DNA from 3 places in the Erwinia sorbitola genome. Region 1 is predicted to be linked to each of the others. Evidence: predicted binding sites of a transcription regulator. Region 1 holds the regulator's gene; each other region holds the start of a gene.
The links. The regulator CRP, encoded in region 1, controls carbon source genes, mostly activating them, when cyclic AMP is high. The targets are predictions, from matches to a motif close to ATGTGANNNNNNTCACAT.
Positions count from the first base shown of each region.

Region 2: the regulator CRP is predicted to act here: its motif matches at 1,798-1,815, upstream of rbsD (D-ribose pyranase).
Region 3: the regulator CRP is predicted to act here: its motif matches at 1,318-1,335, upstream of GN242_RS17485 (glycoside-pentoside-hexuronide (GPH):cation symporter).

Region 1 covers NZ_CP046509.1:381,423-384,706, reverse strand. Annotated here, with positions in the region: gene GN242_RS01635 (amidohydrolase) at 1-111, opposite strand, end outside; gene GN242_RS01630 (OsmC family protein) at 397-804, opposite strand; gene crp (cAMP-activated global transcriptional regulator CRP) at 1,171-1,803, shown strand; gene GN242_RS01620 (YccS/YhfK family putative transporter) at 1,861-3,284, shown strand, end outside.
Region 2 covers NZ_CP046509.1:4,649,326-4,652,609, reverse strand. Annotated here, with positions in the region: gene alsS (acetolactate synthase AlsS) at 1-906, shown strand, start outside; gene GN242_RS21115 ((S)-acetoin forming diacetyl reductase) at 943-1,716, shown strand; gene rbsD (D-ribose pyranase) at 1,895-2,314, shown strand; gene rbsA (ribose ABC transporter ATP-binding protein RbsA) at 2,322-3,284, shown strand, end outside.
Region 3 covers NZ_CP046509.1:3,837,571-3,840,854, forward strand. Annotated here, with positions in the region: gene aroP (aromatic amino acid transporter AroP) at 1-1,274, shown strand, start outside; gene GN242_RS17485 (glycoside-pentoside-hexuronide (GPH):cation symporter) at 1,445-2,860, shown strand; gene GN242_RS17490 (glycoside hydrolase family 43 protein) at 2,857-3,284, shown strand, end outside.

The DNA of each region.
Region 1 (3,284 bases):
ATAATCTGCCGTTCCCTGCTCATGAAAAGAGAGTTCAGCGTTTGCGTGAATATGACGCCGCCATTGCAGTACCTTTGATGTGACATCGTGAATTAAACTCTCAGTATTCATCAGTGCTCCTTGATTGGTTGCAAGGTTAAGACCACAAACCAGACAACCCGGACGTTCGTTTAACCAGCCCGCAGGCCAGCAAGAAAGAAAGCAAAACAAGGAAAAATATACTGCTGGAGTCATCCACTCGCTGTGGCGTGAAATGCGGGTAGTTACCGTTCCGCATGATGTGCAGAAAATTGGCTATCAAAGGGGACAAATCGAAACAGGGAGGGGAAGATCACGGCAAGCTGCATCAGTTTCGGGCGGCCTGATAAGACCGCCGATTGGATTAAATCATCACTATCAGGTCAGCTCTATCACTTCATAGCTGTGGGTGATCTCCACGCTTTTCCCCAGCATAATCGCCACTGAGCAATATTTCTCTGCGGAGAGATCGACCGCACGTGATACCGCTTTATCGCCCAGAGCCTTGCCGCTGACAATAAAGTGCAGGTTGATATGGGTGAAAATGCGTGGAGCCTCTTCACGGCGTTCTGACGTCAGTTTAACCTCACAGTCGGCGACATCGTTACGGCCTTTCTGCAAAATAGACACCACGTCGATAGCACTACAGCCCCCGGCCGCCATCAGCACCATTTCCATCGGGCTGGGAGCTTTATCCCCTGCATTTCCATCCATCAGAATCTGATGGCCTGAGGAGGATTCTCCCAAAAACGTCATTCCTTCAACCCACTTAACTCGTGCATGCATCGCAAAATCCTCTCATTGAACCAGTGCAGAAAGAGTACGCTGCGCTAACAAAAACGGCAACGCCGCCGTTTTACAACTATGCTGAAGCGAGACAACAGAAGACAGTCTTGTAAAGCTGTGCTACAAACGAGGCTGCAATATTTTACTGGCATGAGAATGCACAGTAAAAACGGGACGACAGCTCGAGCCATGCTCCTAACAGAGGCCCGTACAAATTTCCTATGGGAACGCTTGACTATTTCAACGCCTGGCAGGGATTTAGCCCTGTATATCCAGCCTCCTCGCGCAGCAGTTCGGCGGCAACGCCTCTGTCACTCGTAGATGAAGGGTATATTTAGGCACGATTACAACAGAGGATAACAGCGAATGGTTCTCGGCAAACCGCAAACAGACCCTACTCTCGAATGGTTCCTGTCTCATTGCCATATTCACAAATATCCATCCAAAAGCACTCTGATTCATCAGGGTGAGAAGGCGGAAACCCTCTACTATATCGTTAAAGGATCGGTAGCGGTGTTAATCAAGGATGAAGAAGGCAAAGAGATGATCCTCTCCTACCTCAACCAGGGCGACTTTATTGGCGAACTGGGTCTCTTTGAAGAGGGGCAGGAGCGTAGTGCGTGGGTACGTGCGAAAACAGCCTGTGAAGTGGCTGAAATTTCCTATAAAAAATTCCGTCAGTTGATTCAGGTGAATCCTGACATTCTGATGCGCCTGTCTTCACAGATGGCGCGTCGCCTGCAAGTCACCTCAGAGAAAGTGGGTAACTTAGCTTTCCTTGATGTGACCGGACGCATCGCCCAGACGTTACTGAATCTGGCGAAACAACCGGATGCCATGACTCACCCGGATGGTATGCAGATTAAAATCACCCGTCAGGAGATCGGCCAGATCGTCGGCTGCTCCCGTGAAACCGTAGGTCGTATTCTGAAAATGCTGGAAGATCAGAACCTGATCTCCGCACATGGTAAAACCATCGTTGTTTACGGCACACGTTAACCGGCTCTGAACCCACGGCGCGACCCCCTGTCGCGCCGTTTTTATTTGGTGTGGCTCATGTGGCGGAGAATCATCTATCATCCCGAAGTGAACTATGCACTCAGGCAGACGCTGGTGCTCTGTTTACCTGTGGCGATCGGCTGGATGCTCGGCCATCTGCAAAACGGCCTGCTGTTCTCTTTAGTTCCTGCCTGCTGTAACAATGCTGGTCTTGATACCCCGCACAAGCGTTTCTTTAAACGCCTGATCGTCGGAGGCTGCCTGTTTGCCTTCAGCAGCTTTTTGATTCAATACGCTGGTGCCGAAGGGGTTCCCCTACCGCTGATCCTGCTGGTGATGGCGCTACTGCTTGGCGTCACCGGTGAGATCAGCCCGCTGCACGCACGTCTGCTTCCCGCATCGCTGATTGCCGCTATCTTCACCCTCAGCCTGGCCGGACGCATGCCAATGTGGCAGCCGCCGCTGCTCTATATTCTTGGCACTGTCTGGTACGGCGCTTTTAACTGGTTCTGGTTCAGGCTGTGGAAAGAGCAGCCGATGCGTGAAACACTCAGCCTGCTGTATCGGGAACTTGCCGACTATTGCGAAGCCAAATATAGCCTGCTTACCCGGCTTACCGACCCGCAAACTGCCTTGCCACCGCTGCTGGCGCGCCAGCAAAAAGCCGTCGATCTGATTAATACCTGCTACCAACAGATGCATATGCTTTCGGCCAGCCGCGATAGCCACTACCAGCGTCTGACACGGGCATTTCAGGTGGCGCTTGATTTACAGGAGCATATAGCGGTCAGCCTGCATCAGCCGGAGGAGGTGCAGAAGCTGGTGGAGCAGAGCCACGCCGAGGCGGTGATCCGCTGGAATGCGCAAACCATCGCCGCCCGCCTGCGCGTGCTGGCCGACGACATTCTCTACCACCGTTTTCCAGAGCGTTTCACCATGGAGAAACAGCTTCAGGCACTGGAGAAGATCTCCCGTCAGCATCCGGATAATCCGGTCGGCCACTTCTGCTACTACCACTTCAGCCGCATCGCCCGCGTGCTGCGTACCCAGCGTCCACTGTACCGCCGTGACCTGATGGCCGATCGCCAGCGCCGCCTGCCGCTGCTTCCTGCGTTGAAAAATTACCTGTCGTTAAAATCTTCAGCCCTGCGCACTGCCGCGCGTTATGCGGTGATGCTGGCCTTTGCCAGTTCACTGGCGCTGTTCTTCAACCTGCCAAAACCTTACTGGGTACTGATGACAGTGATGTTTGTCAGCCTCAACGGCTACAGTGCAACCCGGGTACGGATTCAGCACAGGGCTTTGGGAACGCTGGCCGGGCTGGCGATTGCTGCCGTGACTCTCGGCCTGCATGCGCCAGAGTCCTGGATATTACTGGTGATGCTGCTGATCACCCTGGTGAGCTATCTGTTTATCCGCAAGTTTTACGGCTGGGCAACGGTGGGGTTCACCGTCACTGCGGTTTACACATTGCAACTGCT
Region 2 (3,284 bases), 430 kb from region 1:
CGAGTGGGTTTGTTTAACAATCAGGCTGGCGACAGGCTTCTGCGTGAGGCCGATCTGATTATTACCATCGGCTACAGCCCGGTGGAATACGAGCCTGCAATGTGGAACAGCGGTAAGGCAACGCTGGTACATATTGATGTGTTGCCTGCCGATACCGATAACTGCTATCAGCCCGATGCCGAACTGGTGGGTGATATCGCCGCCACTCTGGACAAACTGACCGCACGTATTACCGCGCCGCTTATTCTCAGTTCCCAGTCGGCAGCGATTTTGCAGGATCGTCAACAGCAGCGCGAACTGCTGGCGTTGCGCGGTCACCAGCTGAATCAATTCGCCCTGCATCCGTTACGGATCGTACGTGCGATGCAGGACATTATTAATAGTGACGTTACGCTGACGGTTGATATGGGGAGTTTCCATATATGGATCGCCCGTTACCTTTACAGCTTCCGGGCGCGTCAGATCATGATCTCTAACGGCCAGCAAACCATGGGTGTTGCGTTGCCCTGGGCCATCGGTGCCTGGCTGGTGGATCCGTCACGCAAAGTGGTGTCTGTTTCCGGCGACGGTGGTTTTCTGCAATCAAGTATGGAGCTGGAAACTGCGGTGCGTCTGGGGGCTAACCTGCTGCATATCATCTGGGTTGATGAGTGCTACAACATGGTAGCGATGCAGGAAGAGAAGAAATATAACCGGGTTTCCGGGGTGAAATTCGGTCCGATTGATTTTAAAGCTTACGCGGAGTCCTTTGGCGCTGCCGGATTTGCTGTGGAAAGTGCCGGGATGCTGGAACCGACGCTGCGTAAAGCGATGGATGTGCAGGGGCCGGCGGTAGTGGCGATACCGGTTGATTACGCCGACAACCATCTGCTGATGGGTCAGCTGCATCTCAGTCAGATCTTGTGAACGTGGTAATTCCGTCAACGACAAGGAGTGAAGAATATGAAAAATAAAGTAGCCCTGGTGACTGGTGCCGGCCAGGGGATAGGCAGAGCAATAGCCCTGCGCCTGGCAAAAGATGGCTTCGCGGTAGCCGTTGCCGATTTTAATCAAGAGACCGCTCGCAAGGTCGCTGATGAGATCGCTCATACCGGCCGTAAAGCGGTGGCTGTAACGGTAGATGTCTCTAATCGTGAGCAATTTTTTGCCGCGGTTGAAAAAGCACGTACTGCACTGGGCGGTTTTGATGTCATCGTTAATAACGCTGGTGTGGCACCGACCACTCTGATTGAAGAGATCACCCCCGAAATCGTCGATAAAGTCTACGGTGTGAATGTTAAAGGGGTGATCTGGGGCATGCAGGCGGCAATTAAAGCCTTTAAGGCTGAAGGGCACGGCGGCAAAATTATTAATGCGTCATCCCAGGCCGGACATGTCGGTAATCCTGAACTGGCTGTGTACAGTTCGAGTAAGTTTGCCGTGCGCGGGCTGACGCAGACCGCAGCCCGTGACCTCGCTCACCTTGGGATCACTGTTAACGGCTATTGCCCCGGTATCGTGAAAACCCCGATGTGGGAAGAGATCGATCGCCAGGTTTCAGAAGCGGCAGGTAAACCACTGGGCTACGGTACCGCAGAGTTTGCGAAAAATATCACGCTGGGCCGCCTGTCTGAGCCTGAAGATGTCGCTGCCTGCGTCGCCTTCCTGGCCGGGCCAGACTCAGACTATATGACCGGGCAGTCACTGTTAATCGACGGTGGTATGGTCTTTAATTAATTCCTTCCTGGCCCTTTACCGGTAACATAAAAGGGCCATTTTCAGCCTTAAAACAAATCCTCCCCCAGCGTCAGCGAAACGTTTCGATGGCGATCACATTTTCAGCACATGGTGATTGTGTTCCCCCGGCCATTTCTTACACTGCCAATCAGCGAAACGTTTCGCTCTGGAGTGAATAATGAAAAAAGGCACCTTACTGAATTCTGATATCTCATCCGTGATTGCACGTCTCGGCCATACCGACAGCATTGTCATTGGTGATGCCGGGCTGCCAATTCCACAGGGGCCGCAGCGCATCGATCTGGCTATCACCCATGGAATTCCGACGTTTTTACAGGTCGCCAGGGCGGTCACCAGCGAGATGCAGGTTGAGAGTGCCATCATTGCGGAAGAGATTAAGCAGCACAATCCGCAGCTTCTTAGTGACCTGCTCGCTCTGCTCGACTTACTGCAACAACACCAGGGTAATACCATTGACATTCGTTATGTCAGTCACGAACAGTTCAAACAACAAACTCAGCGTAGTCATGCCGTCATTCGCAGCGGGGAGTGTTCTCCGTATGCGAATGTCATCCTGACCGCTGGCGTGACCTTCTGAGGCTGTTATGCAACCTTTACTGCAATTAAAAGGCATCGATAAGGCCTTCCCGGGCGTTAAAGCGCTATCGGGTGCGGCACTCTCCGTCTACCCTGGCCGTGTGATGGCGCTGGTAGGTGAGAATGGCGCGGGTAAATCGACCATGATGAAAGTACTGACCGGGATTTATGCCCGTGATGCGGGTACTTTTTCATGGCTGGGTCAGGAAACCACGTTCAGCGGGCCAAAAGAGTCTCAGGAAGCGGGTATCGGCATTATTCACCAGGAACTTAACCTGATCCCTCAGTTGAGCATTGCTGAAAACATCTTTCTCGGACGTGAATTTGTTAACCGCTTTGGCCGTATCCAGTGGAAAAAGATGTATGCCGAAGCTGATACGCTGCTGAAACGTCTTAATCTGCGCTTCAGTAGTCATAAGCTGGTGGGGGATCTGTCGATCGGCGACCAGCAGATGGTGGAGATTGCCAAAGTACTGAGCTTTGAATCCAAAGTGATCGTGATGGACGAACCGACGGATGCGCTGACAGATACCGAAACAGCTTCACTGTTCCGGGTTATCAACGAGCTTAAGGCGCAGGGCTGCGGCATTGTTTACATCTCTCATCGCATGAAAGAGATTTTCGAGGTCTGCGACGATGTCACCATTTTCCGCGACGGCCAGTTTATCGCAGAACGTGAAGTGGCCACGCTGACGGAAGAGTCGCTGATTGAAATGATGGTGGGCCGCAAGCTGGAAGAGCAGTATCCGCGCCTGGATAAAGCACCGGGCGAGGTGCGACTGAAAGTTGAGCATCTCAGCGGTTCCGGCGTTGAGGACGTGAGTTTTACCCTGCGTAAGGGTGAAATTTTGGGTGTGGCCGGGCTGATGGGCGCAGGCCGTACCGAACTGATGAAAGTGCTGTATGGCGCTCTGTCGCGCAGCGCGGGTAACGTTACGCTGGATGGTAAACCTATCGTTTCCCGTACCCCG
Region 3 (3,284 bases), 1.2 Mb from region 1:
GTACTGGTCTTTTTCTGGGCAGTGCATCGGTTATTCAATCCGCAGGCCCTGGCGTAATACTTGGCTATGCAATTGCCGGGTTTATTGCCTTTCTGATTATGCGCCAGTTAGGCGAAATGGTAGTAGAAGAGCCGGTTGCCGGCAGCTTTAGCCACTTTGCTTATAAATACTGGGGCAATTTTGCCGGTTTTGCTTCAGGCTGGAACTACTGGGTGCTGTATGTGCTGGTGGCGATGGCAGAGCTGACCGCCGTCGGTAAATATATCCAGTTCTGGTATCCCGAGATCCCAACCTGGATGTCTGCTGCTGTGTTCTTCGTGCTGATCAACGCCATCAACCTGACCAACGTGAAAGTGTTTGGTGAGATGGAGTTCTGGTTTGCCATCATTAAAGTCGTTGCCGTAGTGGCAATGATCCTGTTCGGCGGCTGGCTGCTGTTCAGCGGCACCGGCGGTCCGCAGGCGAGCGTGCGTAACCTGTGGGAACAGGGCGGTTTCCTGCCTAATGGCTTTAGCGGATTAATGATGATGATGGCGATCATCATGTTCTCCTTCGGCGGTCTTGAGCTGGTGGGGATTACCGCAGCTGAAGCAGATAACCCGGAAACCAGCATTCCGAAGGCGACCAACCAGGTTATCTATCGCATTCTGATTTTCTATGTTGGCTCACTGGCGGTGCTGCTGTCGCTGATGCCGTGGACGCGTGTAACCGCAGATACCAGCCCGTTCGTATTGATTTTCCACGAGCTGGGTGATGCGCTGGTTGCCAACGCCCTTAACGTCGTTATCCTTACGGCCGCGCTGTCGGTGTACAACAGCTGCGTTTACTGTAACAGCCGTATGCTGTTTGGCCTGGCTCAACAGGGGAACGCCCCTAAAGCCCTGCTGAAAGTTGACCGTCGTGGTGTGCCGGTCATCTCCATCATGTTCTCAGCAATCGCCACTGCCCTGTGCGTACTGCTCAACTACCTGATGCCGGGCGAGGCCTTTGGCCTGCTGATGGCGCTGGTGGTATCAGCCCTGGTGATCAACTGGGCGATGATCAGCCTGGCGCATATGAAATTCCGCCGTAAGAAAGATCAGCAGGGTGTTAAAACCCGCTTCCCTGCGCTGTTCTACCCATTGGGTAACTGGATCTGCCTGCTGTTTATGGCCGGTATTCTGGTACTGATGGCGATGACTCCGGGGATGGCAATCTCCGTCTGGCTGATCCCGGTATGGGTATTAATCCTCGCCGTAGGCTACTGGATTAAAAACCGCACGCAGCGTTCGTAATCATCAAACCTGCTTCTGATTCGGCCAGCACGCGCTGGCCGAATTGTTATCTGCTTCACACTTTCCTCTCCCCAGGCGTTTTGTCCATCTCTGCGACGTATTGCACCTGCGCACAGCTTTCAATAAGCGTGAATACTCTCGATTACAAATGATAAGCGGGAGAATTATCCATGAAGGGCACAAAGCTCTCAGTCAGAGAGAAAATTGGTTACGGAATGGGCGATGCCGGATGCAATATGATCGGCGGCGCCATCATGCTTTTTCTTAACTATTTCTACACTGACGTCTTCGGTCTTGCACCAGCGCTGGTGGGGATTCTGCTGTTATCGGTCAGGGTAATCGATGCGGTGACTGATCCGATTATGGGGGCAATTGCCGACCGAACTAAAAGCCGCTGGGGGCGCTTCCGCCCATGGCTGCTGTGGATCTCCCTGCCTTATGTTCTGTTCAGCGTACTGATGTTCACCACGCCGGACTGGACATATAACAGCAAAGTAATTTGGGCGTTTGTAACCTACTTTCTGATGTCACTGACCTATACCGCTATTAATATCCCCTACTGCTCTCTGGGCGGGGTGATTACCAGCGACCCGGGCGAGCGTGTCTCCTGCCAGTCGTACCGCTTTGTGATGGTTGGTGTTGCCACCCTGATCCTGTCACTGACATTATTACCGCTGGCGGAATGGTTCGGCGGTGACAACAAAGCGCGCGGTTACCAGATGTCCATGGGTGTGATGGCGCTGGTGGCCCTGCTGATGTTCCTGTTTTGCTTTGCCACGGTACGTGAGCGTATCCGTCCGGCGGTACCCAGCAATGACGATCTGAAAGCTGACCTGCGCGACGTCTGGAAAAACGATCAGTGGGTACGCATCCTCCTGCTGACCTTCTGCAACGTCTGCCCGGGCTTTATCCGTATGGCAGCCACCATGTATTACGTCACCTGGGTAATGCAGCAGTCAACTCACTTCGCCACGCTGTTTATCAGCCTGGGTGTGGTGGGCATGATGATAGGCAGTACGCTGGCGAAAATACTCACCGACCGCTGGTGTAAGTTGAAAGTGTTCTTTTGGACAAACATCGTACTGGCAATATTTTCCGGAGGCTTTTACTTCCTTGACCCGCACGCAACGGTATTGGTACTGGTGATGTACTTCCTGCTGAATATTCTGCACCAGATCCCTTCACCGCTGCACTGGTCACTGATGGCCGACGTTGATGATTACGGCGAGTGGAAAACCGGCAAACGCATTACCGGTATCAGCTTTTCCGGCAACCTGTTCTTCCTGAAAGTCGGACTGGCCGTAGCGGGTGCAATGGTTGGCTTTCTCCTCTCCTGGTATGGCTACGACGCCGGAGCGAAACAGCAAAGCCCGGCAGCGCTGAACGGTATCGTTCTGCTGTTTACCGTTATCCCGGCGGTCGGTTACCTGATCACCGCTGGCGTGGTACGCCTGCTGAAAGTAGATCGCAAAATGATGCTGCAAATTCAGCAGGATCTGGAGCATCGCCGCAATAATTACCAGGAACTGAACGATTATAAGAACAGCAAAGAGCTGAAAATTAAACCACAAGGAGCCGCACGATGAGCCACTGGCCTAACCCGTTAATTGAACAGCGCGCCGATCCCTTTATTCTGCGCCATCAGGGGAGCTACTACTTTATCGCTTCGGTGCCGGAGTATGACCGGCTGGAGATCCGCCGTGCCACCACCCTGGCAGGGCTGGCAGAGGCTGAAGCGGTGGTAGTCTGGCGTAAACCCGAACGCGGGCCAATGAGCGCGCTGATTTGGGCACCGGAACTGCATATTATTGATGGACAGTGGGTGATCTATTTTGCGGCGGCACCGTCAAAAGAGATTAAACAGGGGCTGTTTCAGCACCGCATGTTTGTCCTTACCTGCGATGATGCCGACCCACTCAGCGGCGAATGGATCGAACGCGGGCAGATTCAAACGCCCATCGACAGCTTCGCGCTGGATGCTACCCACTTCGTCCATCAGGGGAAAAACTG